DNA from 2 places in the Novosphingobium sp. CCH12-A3 genome. Region 2 is predicted to be linked to the other one. Evidence: predicted binding sites of a transcription regulator. Region 2 holds the regulator's gene; the other holds the start of a gene.
The links. The regulator LexA, encoded in region 2, represses DNA repair genes until DNA is damaged. The targets are predictions, from matches to a motif close to GTTCCNCNCTTGTTCT.
Positions count from the first base shown of each region.

Region 1 (8,237 bases), on a different contig from region 2:
CCACCTCCACCGCATCGCGCGTGAAATCCAGCCGGCTCTCCGCCTTGTCGATCTTGTGGGCGTAAGTCACACCCGCCTCGGGCTGCACCACAGCCGGATAGGCAGCCAGATCAGTGAGCACCTGCACCATCAGCGCGGCACCCTTCGCGGCCAGCTCCGCAGTCAGTTCGCCCGCCGTCTTGCCATCGACCTGCGTCTTAACCTCGGCCAGCATCGGCCCGGTATCCAGTCCGCGCTCCATCTGCATGATGGTCACGCCGGTCATATCGTCACCTGCAAGGATCGCCCGCTGCACAGGCGCCGCCCCCCGCCAGCGCGGCAGGATCGAGCCGTGGACGTTGAGGCAGCCCAGGCGCGGCGCGTCCAGCACCGCCTGCGGCAGGATCAGGCCATAGGCCGCCACGACCGCGACATCGGCCCCCAGCGCGGCAAGCGCCGTCTGCTCTTCGGCCCCTTTCAATGAAGCCGGCGTGCGCACCTCGATCCCATGCGCCTCCGCCGCCAGATGCACCGGCGACGGCTGGAGCTTCTTGCCCCGCCCCGCCGGACGCGGCGGCTGGCTGTAGACGGCAACCACCTCGTGCCCAGCAGCGACCAGCGCTTCCAGCGTCGGCACCGCGAAATCGGGCGTGCCCATGAAGATGATGCGCATAAGCTGTCTGCAAGGCCTTCCGTTTGTCGGCTCCGGCCCTATCTGTGCTGCCATGGCATCGCAAGAGATCGAGGCACTTTCCGGCGCATTGGCGCGCCTCCCCGGGCTCGGCCCCCGCTCGGCCCGCCGCGCCGTGCTGTGGCTGATCAAACGGCGCGAAACCGCGCTGCCCCAGTTGCTCAACGCGCTGACCCAGGTGCAGGAACTGCTGGTCGAATGCGAGGTCTGCGGCAATGTCGATACCGCCAACCCCTGCGGCATCTGCACCGATCCCCGCCGTGACCAGCGCTCCATTTGCGTGGTCGAGGAAGTCGCCGACCTCTGGGCGCTGGACCGCGCCCGCCTGTTCACCGGCAAGTACCACGTGCTCGGCGGCAGGCTATCGGCCTTGGAAGGCGTGCGCCCCGAAGACCTGACCATCGGCCAGCTGCTCGACCGCGTGGGCCACGGCGGCATCGACGAAGTCGTCCTCGCCATGAACGCCACGCTCGAAGGCCAGACCACCGCCCATTACATCGCCGAGCGGCTCGAAGACGCCCCCGTGCGCGTCACGCAACTGGCGCACGGCCTGCCGGTCGGCGGCGAGCTTGACTACCTCGACGAAGGTACCTTGGCGCAAGCGTTGCGGGCAAGGCGCCCGGTGGCCTGATCGCCGATCACACTGATCGAAACGCTGTTCTTGCGACTCCCGCCCACATTCCTTATCTGCCCCCCATGGCCATCCGTGAAATCATCGAAGTCCCCGACCCGCGCCTCAAGCAGGTCTCCGTCCCCGTCGAAAAGTTCGACGACGAGCTCAAGACGCTGGTCGAAGACATGTTCGAGACGATGTACGATGCCCCCGGCATCGGCCTCGCCGCGATCCAGGTGGGCGTGCCACTGCGCGTGCTGGTCATCGACCTTCAGCCCGATGATCCCGATGCCGAACCCGTCGCCTGCGACCACGATGGCCACCACCATCACCACCAGCCGACCAAGAAGGAACCGCGGGTCTTCATCAACCCCGAGATCCTCGATCCATCTGAAGAGCACAGCCTCTATCAGGAAGGCTGCCTCTCCGTGCCCGAGATCTACGCCGAGGTCGAGCGCCCTGCCCGCATCCGCGCGCGCTGGCAGGACCTCGACGGAAACACGCACGAGGAGGAAATGGACGGCCTGATGGCCACCTGCCTCCAGCACGAGATGGATCATCTCGAAGGCGTGCTGTTCATAGACCACCTTTCGCGCCTCAAGCGCAACATGGCGCTGAAAAAGCTGGAAAAGCTGCGCAAGGCGGCGTGACCTGATGAGGCCGCGTTACGCGGCCTCATGCACCTCACGATCCAGATCTTCGAGTGCCCGGCGGCAATCGTCGGCGCATTCGCGGCACATCTGCGCGCAACGGCGGCAATGGGCGTGGTCATGCTTCGCGCACTCCGCCTCGCAAATCTCGCAGGCCTTGATGCACACGGCAAGCTGCGCCCGGATCAACTCGCGGTTGGATCCCGTGCGGCGCGTGGCAATGCGGCTCGTCGCGGCGCAGACATCAGAGCAATCCAGGCAGGTGCGGATGCACTGATCCATGTCCATCGCTTCGGCGAGACAGGCATCTGCGCACGAATTGCAGATCGCGGAGCAATACATCGCATGCTTCACTGCCAACCCCAGCGTGGCGTTGTAGTTGTCACCCACCTGCGGGTGTTCCGAAATCATCTTCTCGATCGACATGGGCGCTCTCCTTCGTTCGCAAGGGCTTAGCGGGTCGCGCTCCTTTCCGTTCCGCGCCCCGTCCTGCCTGTGGAACACGCCGGCTGAATCGGTTGCGCCAATTGGCGCGTCACGGTAGGTTCCCATTTCGTTCCTGTTGGAGAATTCCGTGGAATCTGCCCTTTTCGTCATCGTAGCGCTTGTGATCGGGCTTGGTATCGGCTGGTCCCGCCATGACAGCCGCGATGCCGAGGCCAAGGCCCACGAAGGCACGGTCAAGGCGATGACGGTCGACCTCGCTGCCACGGTGGAGCGCGCCAAGGCACTGGAATCCGGCCTTGCCGAACTGCAGGATGTTCGCCGCCAGCGCGATGAACTGGCCCCTGCTCTCGCCGCCGCCCGCCAGCGCGCTGCCGATGCAGATCAGGTCCGCGCCGAACTTGCTCAGGTCCGGGCCGAGCGCGAATCATTGCGCGCCGAGCTTGAGCGCATGAAGGCCGATGCCGAGAACTTCGCCGAACAGAAGCGCCTGCTGATCGAGGCGCAGGAGGCCCTGCGCAAGGAGTTCGAGAATGCTGGCAACAAGGTGCTGGAAAAGGCGCAGGAAGCCTTTCTCAACCGTGCTCATGCCCGTTTCGAGGAAAGCGAGAAGACCAGCGCCGAACGCCTCAAGTCCCTGCTCGCCCCTGTAGACCAGCGGCTGCGCAGTTATGAGGAACAGGTGCAGAGCCTCGAAAAGCAGCGCGTGGACTCGTTTGGCCAGCTGACCGGTCTGATCCAGTCGATGCGCGATGGGCAGGAAGCAGTGCGTGCCGCAGCCGCCCAACTCGGCAACTCGCTGCGCAATGGCCCGAAAACTCGCGGGCGCTGGGGCGAACTGCAGTTGCGCAACGTGCTGGAACAATGCGGCCTGTCCGAACACACCGATTTCATCACGGAACATTCGGTCGATACCGACGAAGGCCGCCTGCGCCCGGATGCCATCGTCCGCGTTCCCGGAAACAAGCTGCTGGTGATCGACGCCAAGGTTTCGCTCAATGCCTATCAGGATGCCTTCGAGGCGGAGGACGACGATACGCGGAAGATCGCGTTGAACGCCCACGTCCAGTCGATGCGCAACCACATCCAGACACTGGGCGCCAAGTCCTATCAGTCGCAGTTCGAAGAGGCGCCGGACTACGTGCTGATGTTCGTTCCCGGCGAACACTTCATTGCCGCCGCGCTGGAGCGTGACCCCTCGCTATGGGATTTCGCCTTCGAACGGCGCGTTCTGCTGGCCAGCCCGACCAACCTCGTCGCCATTGCCCGCACCGTGGCCCAAGTCTGGCGGCAGGACGGCCTGGCCCGCGAAGCGCGCGAGATCGGTAAGATGGGCGGCGAGCTTTACGATCGCCTTGCCGTCGCCGCCGAACACCTCAAGCGCGTCGGCAACGGGCTGGACAGTGCAGTGAGCAACTACAACAAGTTCGTCGGCAGCTTCGAACGCAACGTGCTGTCGGCTGGTCGCCGCCTGAAGGACAAGCACATCGAGATCGGCAAGCGCGAGCTTGAGGAAGTGCCTCTTGTCGAAGCCGCCCCGCGCTATGCTGAGGCAGAACCGGTGCCGCTCGCAGCGATTGCCAACGACGATGGAGACGTCGCTGCGGAATGACACAGAGGCTCGCCCGGCTCCTTTTCGCCACTGCCGCACTGGCGGCTCTGGCCGGGTGCGGGAGCGGGAGCGAGCCTCAAGCGTCGCCAAGCGCTAGTGAACCCTATCCGGCCCCGCCAGCGCCCCCGCCGGCCTCCGAGCCAGTGGTGGAGCCCGAACCTGAAGCAAGCCAGTCTGCCACCCCTGCGCCTGCTACGGTGCAGGAAGCCCGCTACGCGCCGCGGGACGAATGCCTGAAGCAGCCAGGCTGGCCCGCGTTTCACAAGGCCTTGGTGGCCGCGATCCTGAAACGGGACGCGCAAGCGATGTCCAAGCTCGCGGCACCCGATATCGCGCTGGACTATGGGGGCGGCAGCGGGCCTGCCGAACTGGTCAAGCGTCTCAACGATCCCGAGACGAAACTGTGGCTTGAACTCGAAGCGATGTTGCCGCTGGGCTGCGCCGTGCAGGGCGGGCTGGCCGCCATGCCATGGGTCTTCTGGAACGTGCCGGAAGACATCGACAGCTACAGTGCGATGCTGGTGCTCGGCGACGACACGCCCATGCGGGATAAACCGGGCGGCAAACCCTTGGCGCCAGCAGGCTGGAGCATTGTCGGCATAGATCCGATGGACTTCGACAGTGAAGCCAGAGCGATCCGCGTTACCACGCATGACGGAACCAAAGGCTACATCGAAACGGCCAAGCTGCGCAGCCTGCTCGACTATCGCCTGATTGCCGAACCCAAGCAGGGTCAGTGGCAGATCACCGCCTTCATCGCCGGGGATTGATCAGCCGGTCGTCAGCTCCAGGTCGAGCGCATGTCCGCCGGACACCAACCGCATCGTCCGTCCGCGGCGCTCGATCTCGGGTGCGGCAGATAACAATGCGTTGACCGCCTCCTCCTGTTGCCACACCGGACCCTCGCAGAACATCCGCGTCGCCATGAGCGGGCCAGCGACCAACCTCTGCCCATCGACGCGATAGTCGCCGCCGATGCCGTTGCAGCCGACGCTTGCGCTCAGCCGCCCGTCCTCGAACTTCAAGGTGGCCTTCTCGGGCGCAACCGGCGCGGCCCCATCCACGCGCAGGATCGTCCAAGCCGTACCGGCCAGCCCCGCACTACCCGAAGGCGCAGTGGCGCAACCCGCCAGGAGCGAGGCCGAAACCGCGAGAAAGGCGAGAGTCGAGCGCATGAGGCTACCCATGCTCCCGCGCGACTGAGCGTGCGATTAACCGGTTGGTACGTGGTTATTCAGGCAGGCTGGCAAGTACTTCGTAGGCCAGCACAGCCCCTGCCACCGCCGCGTTCAGGCTGTCCGCGCGCCCCTTCATCGGCATGGTCACGCGCAAGTCGCAGGCCATCTCGTAATCTTCAGGCAGCCCACGCGATTCATTGCCGACCATCACGAAGCATGGGCTGGCGTAGGGCGCGCCGCGATAGGGCACGGCCTCTCGCAAGCTTGCCGCCACAAGCTGTCCCTCGCCCTGACGCAACCAGCCGAGAAATTCGTCCCACCGCGCCTGCGCCAGCCGCTCGGTAAAGATCGCGCCCATGCTGGCGCGCACGGCTTCGACCGAGAACGGATCCACGCAATCGTCGATCAGGATCAGCCCGCCTGCCCCCACCGCGTCCGCCGTCCGTAGCATCGTGCCGAGATTGCCGGGATCGCGCATGGCGTGCGCAACCAGCCAGATCGGCGCGGCATTGCGGTCGATCAGACTGATCGAAGTGTCCCACTCGGCAAACACCCCTGCAACGGCCTGCGGATTTTCCTTGCCGGTCACCTTGGCCAGGATGTCCAGCGGCAGCTCGATCACCTCGCCCCCGGCGCGGGCGACATCCGCCTCAAGCTCGTCAAGCAGAGGGTGCCCTTCGCGCCCTTGCGCCATGAGCAGGATTTCCGGCAGTCGCCCCCCCTCACGCGCATCGGTCAGCAGGCGCAGCCCCTCGGCCAGGAACTTGCGCTCGCGCCGCCGGTGCTTCTTCTCGCGCAGGGAGCGGACGAACTTTACCGTCGGGTTGGAATAGCCGGTGATGATCTTGCGCGTCATGGCATCCCCATGCGCGACTGAGCGGGTCGCAGCAACCGTTAGTCTTCGCCGAAGCCGTCCTTGATCAGGCCGGTCAGCTTCATCAGGATCGCGTCTGCCTCGCCTTCAGGGCCAGCTACGCTCACATCCACCGTATCGCCCTTCGCCGCGCCCAGCATCATCAACCCCAGGATGGAAGCCCCGGCGGCATCGGTGCCGTCCTTGGCCACGGTCACCTCGAACCCGGCGGGCAGCTTGGCCACCGCGTTGACGAACTTGGCGCTGGCCCGTGCATGGAGACCGCGCTGGTTGACGATCGTTACTGTCTCCCGGGTGACGTAACCCTGTTCAGCCATCTCATGCATCCTGCCCTAAGAATTCCGAAGCGATCGTTATGTAATTCCGCCCCGCATCGCGCGCGGCGGCTGTCGCTTCCTTTACACCCATGCAATTGCGCGCCTTTGCGAGGCGGATCAGCATGGGCAGGTTGATCCCGGCAATCACTTCGACGCGCCCCGCCTGCATCAGCGAGATTGCAAGATTCGAGGGCGTTCCACCGAACAGATCGGTCAGGATGATCACGCCTCCGCCGCTATCGACGCGCCGAATCGCGTCGGCGATTTCCTTGCGGCGCTTCTCCATGTCATCGTTGGGACCAATGCACACTCCGATCACGTCGCTTTGCCGGCCGACGACATGCTCCATCGCATGGATGAACTCGTCGGCGAGAGCGCCGTGGGTAACCAGAATAAGACCGATCATGAAAGGGGCAGGCTCCGAAGTGCGGCCGGGCAATCTGCACTGCTGGCGATGAACGCGAGCTTGGCAGGATTGCAGGGCGCGCAAGACGACTGGGAATCAAAACGCATGGCTTCCAGTGCTGCCCCGCCCATCCTTGTTATCCCCCGCTGTCTCAAGCTTTCCGACCTTCAAGCAGATCGGCCGCGCGCGACGCGAGGTTGCGATGCAGCAATGTGGGTGAAAATCCTTCCGCGCGCAAGGCTGAAGCGATCTGCTCGGCCATGAACACCGAGCGATGCTTGCCGCCGGTACAGCCAAATGCCACGTGGACATATGCCTTGCCCTGTTGGCGATAGCGCGGAAGCAGCAGCAGCAGCAGATCGCGAATCCGTTGGAAAGCCTCGGCAAAAGCAGGGTCCTGCCGGATATAGTCCCCCACCGCCGGGTCCTGCCCGGTCTGCGGCCGCAGTTCGTCCACCCAGTGCGGGTTGGCAAGAAACCGCATGTCGAACACCAGATCAGCGAGCGGCGGCGTGCCCCGCGAAAAGCCGAAGCTGCTGATCGTCAGCGTCGGTGCAGAGGCGGTCACATCGCCGAACTGGTCGCGAATCGCCTGCTGCAGGTCGTTCGAGGTGAAGCTGGTGGTCGAGATCACCACATCGGCCCAGCGTCGCAGCGGCTCGAGCAGTTCGCGCTCGGCCATGATCCCGGTCGAGGCCGGCTTGTCCTCGCTCATCGGGTGGCGGCGGCGGGTTTCGTTGTAGCGCCGCTCGAGTTCAGCCCCGCCACAATCGAGGAACAGGGTGGTGACTTCGATGTCCTTGCGCTGCGAGAGCTTCTTGACCAGCTGGATCGTCCTGGCCGGATCGAACCCCCGCGTGCGGGTATCGAAGCCGATCGCCATGGGCGCGCCCGATTCCATCCGCGCCGATCCCGGTTCGGTTTCGAGCAGGCGATCGAGCAGGCGGATCGGGAAGTTGTCGATCGCCTCCCAGCCCAGATCCTCCAGCGTGCGCAGCGCGGTCGTCTTCCCCGCGCCGAGCAAGCCGGTGACGAGGAGAATGCGCTGAGGGCCGGAGCCTGGAGAGCTTGAGTCTTGCGCCATCGGAAGCCCGCTTTGCGCCTTTGCCGCACGCTTGGAAAGTCCGCAAAATGGACCTGTCCCCAATCAGGAAAACGTCAACCCATAGCGGGCAAGCGCCAGCTCCGCGCGCAGCGGCAACACAGGCGACTCCGGCCAGAGTGCCACGCAAGGAATTCTTATCCCTTCCATTTCATACGCTTGCGCCTGCTCGATGAACCGCGGTGCGGTGCTGTCCAGTTGCACGAGCAATGCAGCTGGGACCGGCGCCGAGACGGGAAAATCAAGAATGCCAAGGTTGCGCACTTCCAGCTTGCCGACCGTATTGGGATGTGCGGCAACGATCAGGCGCCCCTCCCTGGCCTCCACCATCACCCCATCGTCGCCGACCAGCACTGCCCCGCGATCGATCA
Region 1 is NZ_LSIA01000242.1:5,244-13,480, reverse strand. It holds gene fmt (methionyl-tRNA formyltransferase) at 1-652, opposite strand, end outside; gene recR (recombination mediator RecR) at 705-1,301, shown strand; gene def (peptide deformylase) at 1,367-1,933, shown strand; gene AX703_RS19760 (four-helix bundle copper-binding protein) at 1,949-2,359, opposite strand; gene rmuC (DNA recombination protein RmuC) at 2,508-3,989, shown strand; gene AX703_RS19750 (hypothetical protein) at 4,136-4,759, shown strand; gene AX703_RS19745 (META domain-containing protein) at 4,760-5,164, opposite strand; gene AX703_RS19740 (RNA methyltransferase) at 5,220-6,023, opposite strand; gene AX703_RS19735 (HPr family phosphocarrier protein) at 6,062-6,358, opposite strand; gene AX703_RS19730 (PTS sugar transporter subunit IIA) at 6,360-6,764, opposite strand; gene rapZ (RNase adapter RapZ) at 6,916-7,848, opposite strand; gene AX703_RS19720 (HPr kinase/phosphorylase) at 7,912-8,237, opposite strand, start outside.
Region 1: a site for LexA is predicted at 2,478-2,493, ahead of rmuC (DNA recombination protein RmuC). Genes of this name have one in related genera too.

Region 2 (8,237 bases):
CAGCGCGGATTGCCGGGATCATGGCGGCGAAAAGGACAGGCGACCTCATCCCGCTCTGCCATCCGCTGGTGCTCGATGCGGTCAACGTCGATTTCGCCTTCGTCGCCGACGGCATCGAATGCACTGCCACCGCTTCGTTGACCGGTCGCACGGGCGTAGAGATGGAAGCGTTGACGGCGGTGAGCCTCGCCCTGCTGACGATCTACGACATGGCCAAGGCTCTCGACAAAGGCATGGTGATCGAAAGTGTCCGTCTGATCGAGAAGCGGGGCGGCAAGTCCGGAACCTGGCGCGCTCCGGAATGAAAGCGCCGCCCCTACCCCTTGCCGATGCGCAGAGCCGGTTGCTCGCGCTCGCGCCTTCGCTGCCCGTCGAGCATCGCTCGGTTGCCGAATGCCTTGGCCATTACCTCGCCGAGGACCTCCTTGCCCGGCGCACGCAGCCAGCTGCAGCCCTTTCGGCGATGGACGGCTATGCCATGCGCAGTGCCGATCTTCCGGGCCCGTGGCGCGTGATCGGTGAAAGCGCGGCCGGTCACCCCTTCGGCGGCGAGGTCGGCCCCGATGAAGCCACCCGCATCAGCACTGGCGCCATCCTGCCCAAAGGCGCGGACATGGTGCTGCTTCAGGAGGACAGCGCGCGCAACGGCAACGAGCTGAGCTTGACCGGCGAGCCACCGCAGCCCGCTTCGCGCCACGTTCGACCCGCAGGCATGGATTTCAGCTCTCGCGAAACGCTGATCTCTGCGGGTAGCCGCATTAGCCCTGCGCAAATCGCGCTCGCCATCGCCGGTGGCCACAGCCATCTCCCCGTGCGCCGGCGTGTCAGCCTGGCCGTCATCGACAGCGGCGACGAACTGGTTCCTCCCGGCCACCTGCCCGACCTGCACCAGCTTCCCGCCAGCAACGGGCCGATGCTCTGTGCGATGGCCGCCTCCCTGCCGGTCGATATCCGCCATGCCGGTCCTGTGGCGGACGAACTCGCAGAATTGGTCCGCGCGCTGGACGCGGCAAACAGCTCGGACATCATAGTCACAAGCGGCGGGGCGTCAGTCGGGGATCACGATCTCGTTCGCCCGGCGCTCGAGGCCGTTGGCGCCTCGATCGACTTCTGGCGCATCGGCATCAAGCCGGGCAAGCCGCTGCTGGTGGCAACGCGTGGATCCCAGATCATTCTCGGCCTGCCCGGCAATCCCGCCTCGGCCTTCGTCACGGCCTACCTGTTCATGCTCCCCCTGTTGAGAGCGATGCTCGGCGCGAGTGCGCCTTTGCCAAAAGCCATCCCAGCCCGGCTTGCAGAGCCACTGGCGCAGGGCGGGAGCCGAATGGAGTTCCTGCGCGCGATATGGGACGGAGCGTCGGTAAGGCTCGACCCGCTCCAGGATTCCGGAGCGCTCTCTCCACTTTCAAGGGCCAACGCGTTGGCCGTGCGGGAAGCAGGGGCCGAGGCCAAACCGGCCGGAACGGATGTTCCTATCTACCTCCTCGAAAATGGCGGAATTGCTTGACGAGTCGCAACAGGTTGCTTATCCGTTCCGCATTCGTTCGCCGGGATGGAACATTTACTCCCGGTCCATGAAAGACCAGCGGCTTTGCCTCGAAGCCGCGCATTGCGGAGTGGCCGCCGATGTTGACGCGCAAGCAGCACGAACTGCTCACCTTCATTCAGGTCCGGCTTGAAGAGTCGGGCATCTCCCCCTCGTTCGAGGAGATGAAGGAAGCGCTCGATCTGAAGTCCAAGTCGGGCGTCCACCGGCTGATCTCGGCGCTTGAAGAGCGTGGCTTCATCCGCCGCCTCCCCAACCGCGCACGGGCACTCGAAGTCCTCCGCCAGCCAGACAGCGCGGTGGGCAAGCAGAGCGCCGTTCGGCAGATTGCCAATGCAGATGGTGGAGCAACGGGCGGAAGCGTCACGGCGCTTCGTCCTGCACCAAAAGCGCCTCCCGTGCCTGTGGCGGCAAACGACGTGATCGAGCTGCCGCTGCACGGCAAGATTGCAGCCGGTGTGCCAATCGAAGCGCTTGAGACGACGGCGACCCTGCCGGTTCCTGCCGCGCTACTGGGCGCAGGAGAGCATTACGCACTCGAAGTGTCCGGTGACTCGATGGTTGAAGCCGGGATCTTCGATGGCGATTACGCGCTTGTCCGCAAGACAGATATGGCGCGCGATGGCGAGATCGTGGTTGCACTTGTGCGTGGGGAAGAGGCCACGCTCAAGTATCTCCATCACGAAAAGGGCATGGTTCGGCTGGATCCTGCCAATGCTGCCTATGATCCGCAGTTCTATCGCCCCGACGAGGTGACCGTGCAGGGCAAGCTTGCAGGCTTGCTCCGGCGTTACCACTGACGTTTGTTGCAACATAGCGCCCGGCCTTGGGCGTGCCTGATGGCAAAGGCCGCTGCGCAGGAAATGCGCGGCGGCTTTTTTTGCATCAGCATGTTATGGCAAATATCAATCGATTTGGTTGAGATTCTTCTGGATGTGATCCAGTGTGAAGTATAGTATCCACTGTTACCGAATGCCCCGCCATGGGGCGCCCCATTCCGGGACGGCCCGCCAGAACTTGGGGCGTCGGCAACGGAAGAGGTGTTGCCAATGGCTTATGCAATCGAGAATACGAGACGCAGGCAGACACAGACCTTCATCGCGGTCGGGCTGCTTCATGGAGTGGCGATCTGGGCGATCGCTTCAGGGTTCGCCAACAGCATGGTCACGATCCTGACGGACCGACTTCCTGCCAAGCAGTGGGAGGACGAGGAGGTGAAGGTAACGCCTGTCGTGCCGCCGCCGGACGTGAAACCTTCCCCACAGCCTGACAGCCGCTCGCTGGTGGCCCCCCGCCCCGACATCGCGATTACGCCGGTGGATCCTTCAAGCACAGTCCGGGATATCGACGTCACCCCGATCACACCAGTCGACCCTATCCCGAACGTCCTGCCCGACCCCCGCGCCTCTCCCTCGCCGAGCTTTGCCGTTCGCACAGCATCGCCGAAGGGATCGCCGGGCTCATGGGTCTCGGACCGCGACTATCCCTCGGCCGCAATCAGAGAAGAAAGAGAAGGGCTAACCCGCTTTCGCCTCTCGATAGGCGTGGATGGCCGCGTCACGGGATGCGAGATTACCGGATCGAGCGGGTCTCCTGACCTTGATGCAGCGACATGCACGAAAGTCAGCGCGCGGGCGCGGTTCACTCCTGCACTTGGCAGCGACGGTATGCCGACTGCGGGGAGCTATGTCGGTTCGGTGCGCTGGGTCCTTCCCTGATGAATTGGTCCGGGCGAACGTCAGGTTCGCCCGGCAAGCCTGGCGGAAGAGAGCGCTGCTTCGAGATCATCGCCCGCCGGACAAGGGAATGGACCGCCCTGGGTCGCATTCATCGCTTGGTGGCCACTGGCGCCGTTACCGGCACGGTTGCATCAGGCGCATCCGTCGCTCCAACTCCGACGTCGTTGAGTTGCGTCAGGCTGGGCGTCGGGCGGGGTTCCGGCCAGCGATACCAACCATGCTGGCCCTGCGTTTCCGCTACGGTGCGAATCCGGCCAGAGGCAAGATCGATGGATATGCCTCCCGTATTGGCGAGATAGGGTCGGTCTGCCTTCAGCATGCGCGGGCGGCACGATGCCGGAAGGCGTCGATCGGCGATGACGATGTCGGCCCGCTCGCAGGCCGCCACAAGCGCCATGTCGTCAATGTAGTTTCGGCTGCGGGCCATCAGGAGCGTAAAACGCCGTTCGCATCTGAGCACGATTGCAACGCAGAAGTCTTCATTGCAGCGAGCACCCGGCCATTCATCGAGGCGACGAAGGCTGCCTTCCATTCCGGCAAGTTCGAGCAAGTTGTCCCGCATGTAATCGCCCCTTCCCATGCGCAGGACGATCAGGTCCGATCCTTCGCCGGCTATGCCGGCATGATGGCCATCACCGGTGACGAGCACATCAGGCCGCGGCGTCAGGACCATGGCGGTGATGGCAAGACCGGCGGGTATGGTGCCAAGAAGGCGCACCTTGCCCACCCAGAGTGCCAGCCACAACATGCCGACGAGGAACAGCACGTAGCTCCATGTTTCGAAGGGCGGCATTGCAGTTACTGAGCCGGGTTGTGATGCCACGAGGTGTGCCAGCGCCAGCAGCAGATCGAGGGACTTGCCAACCAGCCACCAAACCGGTGCGCCAAGGCCTGCGAGATCAAACACCAGGGCCAAGCCGATCAGCGGCATGGTCACGAAAGTGGTCAGCGGAATGGCAATGACGTTTGCCAGCGAGCCATAAACGCCAGCGCGATGAAAATGGAACAGGCCGATTGGCATCAGTGCGAGTTCAATGACCATGCCGGTGGCCAGCAACATTACGAAGCTTCGCCCAGCCCGGACCAGGAGCCCATGGTGTTCACCGGTGAGGAACGAGCGGACCGGGCCCGCCGAGTGAAAGGCGATGATCGCAATCACGGCGGCGAAGCTCATCTGGAAGCTGGGGCCAAGGACGGCATCGGGCCAGAACAGCATGACGACAAAGCCGCCAACCGCGACCATTCGCATCGATAGTGGATCGCGTCCCAAGGCCAGCGCACCAAGGACAAGCAATGCCCCGATGCACGACCGGATGGTGGGCACTTCCGCTCCGGTCAGCAAGGTATAGCCAAATCCTGCCAGGGCGCCTGCCAGCGCAGCTGCAAGAGGCACGCGGATCCTGAGCGCAACCCAGGGAAAGAGCGCGAGCAAGCGCGCAACCAGCCAATAGACGGCCCCCACCAGCGCGCTGACATGCAAGCCGCTGATCGACAGGAGGTGGGTCAGTCCCGCATCGCGCATGGCGTCTTCATCGCTGGCAGCAATCGCCCCGCGATCCCCGCTGGCAAATGCGGCCGCAATTGTCCCCGCCGATCCGGTCAACCGTGAGCGGACATGCTCGGCCAGCGACTTCTGCAAGCTGCGAAGCGTGGTATCACGATCTGATCTTCCGACCACTCGCACATCGCCCAGCACCGTTCCCGTCGCTGCAAGGCCATCGAACCAGGCCCTGCGAGCAAAATCGTACGCGCCCGGAAGCACGGGAGCGGCCGGTGGCATGAGCCGGGCGCGCAGGGCGACCCGGGCACCTTCAGCCACGTCGCCCGGATCCTTGTCGTAAGGCAGGTTGACCCGCACGCGGACAGGACCGGCCATGCCATCCAGCATCACCCGCAATACGAGGCGCGCGCGCGCCTTTGCCGGCTCCTCCCGTCGTTCAAGAACTTCACCAGCAAGACCCGAAACCTGCGGCCTAGCTATGCCTGGTTGCCCCACCAGCGCGGAGCGCGTCCAGATGGTGACCTCGCCGGCAGCCACCATGATCGCCAGTCCTGCCACGGCGAGGCGCAGGTGAGGCCGCTTCTCGGCATTGATCGCCAGCAGGCCAAGGATGGCGATGGCCCCAAGCGCAAACAGTGCGGCAATCCAGTCGGCGCGGGAGGGAAGCGCCACCCACAGGACAATGCCTGCGGCAAAGGCCACCACCAGCCAGAGCCCCCGTTCGAACGGGTGTGCATCCAGGAAGCGTTCTGCAGCGTCGATCCGACCATCAAGCATGCTGGACAATCGCGCGCGGATGTCCCAATGCCGCGCGCGTTCGCCCGGTTCAGGGACCGGTTCGGCGGCGGGGTAGTCTGCCGCTGGCCGATCTGCAGCCGGAGACGCCATGACATTCAAAGCAAAGGAAAGCGCGGCCGATGGCAAGCGCCACTGACACCGTTTCTGCAGGATCGCCCGGCAATGCCCCGGTCGTCACCCGTTTCGCCCCTTCGCCCACTGGCTTCCTGCACATTGGCGGCGCGCGTACGGCGCTGTTCAACTGGCTCTATGCTCGCCACAACAGCGGCAAGTATCTGCTGCGCATCGAGGATACCGATCGTGCTCGCTCGACCGATGCAGCCATCGAAGCGATCTTCGACGGGCTGAACTGGCTGGGTCTGAGCGGAGACGAGGAGCCTGTGTTCCAGTTCGCCCGCTCGGAACGGCACGCTCATGTCGCGCACCAGATGCTGGAGGCCGGACACGCCTATCGCTGCTACCTGACGCAGGAAGAGCTCGCCGCTCGTCGCGAGAAAGCCCAGGCCGAGCGCAGACCCTTCCGCATCGATAGCGAGTGGCGCGATGCGACGCCAGATCAGTGGCCGACCGACCAGTCCTACGTGGTGCGCATGAAGGCGCCGCGCGACGGCGAAACGACGATTCCCGATCGCGTTCAGGGTTCCATCACGGTCCAGAACAGCGAGCTTGACGACTTCATCGTGCTGCGCTCGGACGGCACGCCGACATACATGCTCGCTGTCGTGGTCGACGATCATGACATGGGCGTCACCCATGTGATCCGCGGCGACGATCACATCAACAATGCGTTCCGTCAGCTGGTGATCGTCCGTGCGATGAACGAGATCGAAGGTGGTTGGCCCGATCCGATCTACGCGCACATCCCGCTGATCCACGGTGCTGATGGCGCCAAGCTTTCAAAGCGTCACGGTGCGCTGGGCGTCGACGCCTATCGCGACGAGATGGGGCTGCTGCCCGAAGCGGTGTTCAACTACCTGCTGCGCCTCGGCTGGGGCCATGGTGACGAGGAAATCATCAGCCGCGATCAGGCGGTTGAATGGTTCGATATCGCCAACGTCAACAAGGGCGCATCGCGCTTTGATCTCAAGAAGCTGCTGAACCTCAATGGCCACTACATTCGCGAGGCTGATGATGCCCGGCTTGCCGGGCTGGTCGCCCCGCGTCTGGCTGTGCTGGAGCCTGGCTTCGACGCCAAAGCGGGCATGGATCTGCTGACCAGAGCGATGCCGGTGCTGAAGGTGCGCGCTGCCGATCTCAACGAACTGGCGACCTCGTCGGTGTTCCTGTTCGCGCAGCGCCCCCTGCCCATGGCGGAAAAGGCGGCCGCACTGCTGACCGACGATTCGCGCGCGATACTGGCCAAAGTGGTGGCTGCGCTCGAGGCGGAAAACGGCTGGACAATCGAAGGGCTGGAGGCCACTTTGAAACAAATGGCCGAGGAGCTTGGGATAGGCTTGGGCAAAATTGCCCAACCGTTGCGCGCGAGCCTGACGGGACAGACTACCTCGCCGGGAATATTCGACGTATTGGCACTGCTCGGCAAGGACGAGTCGCTGGCGCGCATCCGCGATCAGTTGGCTTGAACCCGGGCATAAACTGTAAAGACAGAAGAAACAGGAGGGCTTAGGCGTGAGCGAAAACCAGGCTTCTTTGACCGCTGGCGGCAACAGCGTGGACATGCCGATCAAGAGCGGCACCATCGGGCCGGACGTCATCGACATCCGCAAGCTCTATGGCCAGACGGGCATGTTCACCTATGACCCGGGCTTCACTTCGACGGCAAGCTGCGACAGCGCACTGACCTACATCGACGGTGATGAGGGCGTGCTTCTGCACCGCGGTTACCCGATCGGCCAGTTGGCCGAGCATTCGTCGTTCATGGAAGTGAGCTACCTGCTGCTTAACGGCGAACTGCCGAGCCAGCAGGAACTTGCGGACTTCAGCCGCACGATCACCCGCCACACGATGCTGCACGAGCAGCTTGCCACATTCTATCGCGGCTTCCGTCGCGACGCGCACCCGATGGCGATCATGTGCGGCGTCGTCGGCGCGCTCTCGGCGTTCTACCACGACAGCACCGACATTGCTGACCCGACGCATCGCAAGATCAGCTCGCACCGCCTGATCGCCAAGATGCCGACGATCGCGGCGATGGCCTACAAGTATTCGGTCGGCCAGCCCTTTGTCTATCCGGACAACAAGCTGTCCTATACCGGCAACTTCCTGAAGATGACCTTCGGCGTTCCGGCCGAAGAGTACGAAGTGATCCCCGCTGTCGAGAAGGCAATGGATCGCATCTTCATCCTTCATGCCGATCACGAGCAGAACGCTTCGACCTCGACCGTCCGTCTGGCCGGTTCCTCGGGCGCCAATCCGTTTGCCTGCATCGCGGCAGGCATCGCCTGTCTGTGGGGCCCGGCGCACGGCGGCGCGAACGAAGCCGCGCTCAACATGCTCAAGGAGATCGGCACCCCCGATCGCATCCAGCACTACATCGACCGCGCCAAGGACAAGAACGATCCGTTCCGCCTGATGGGCTTCGGTCACCGCGTCTACAAGAACTACGATCCGCGTGCGACCGTTATGCAGCAGACCGTGCGCGAAGTGTTCGACGCGCTGAAGGTCAACGATCCGCTGTTCGAGACCGCCCTGC
Region 2 is NZ_LSIA01000160.1:1,960-10,196, forward strand. It holds gene moaC (cyclic pyranopterin monophosphate synthase MoaC) at 1-305, shown strand, start outside; gene AX703_RS12360 (molybdopterin molybdotransferase MoeA) at 302-1,507, shown strand; gene lexA (transcriptional repressor LexA) at 1,627-2,346, shown strand; gene AX703_RS12370 (energy transducer TonB) at 2,596-3,264, shown strand; gene AX703_RS12375 (ComEC/Rec2 family competence protein) at 3,374-5,674, opposite strand; gene gltX (glutamate--tRNA ligase) at 5,704-7,167, shown strand; gene AX703_RS12385 (citrate synthase) at 7,214-8,237, shown strand, end outside.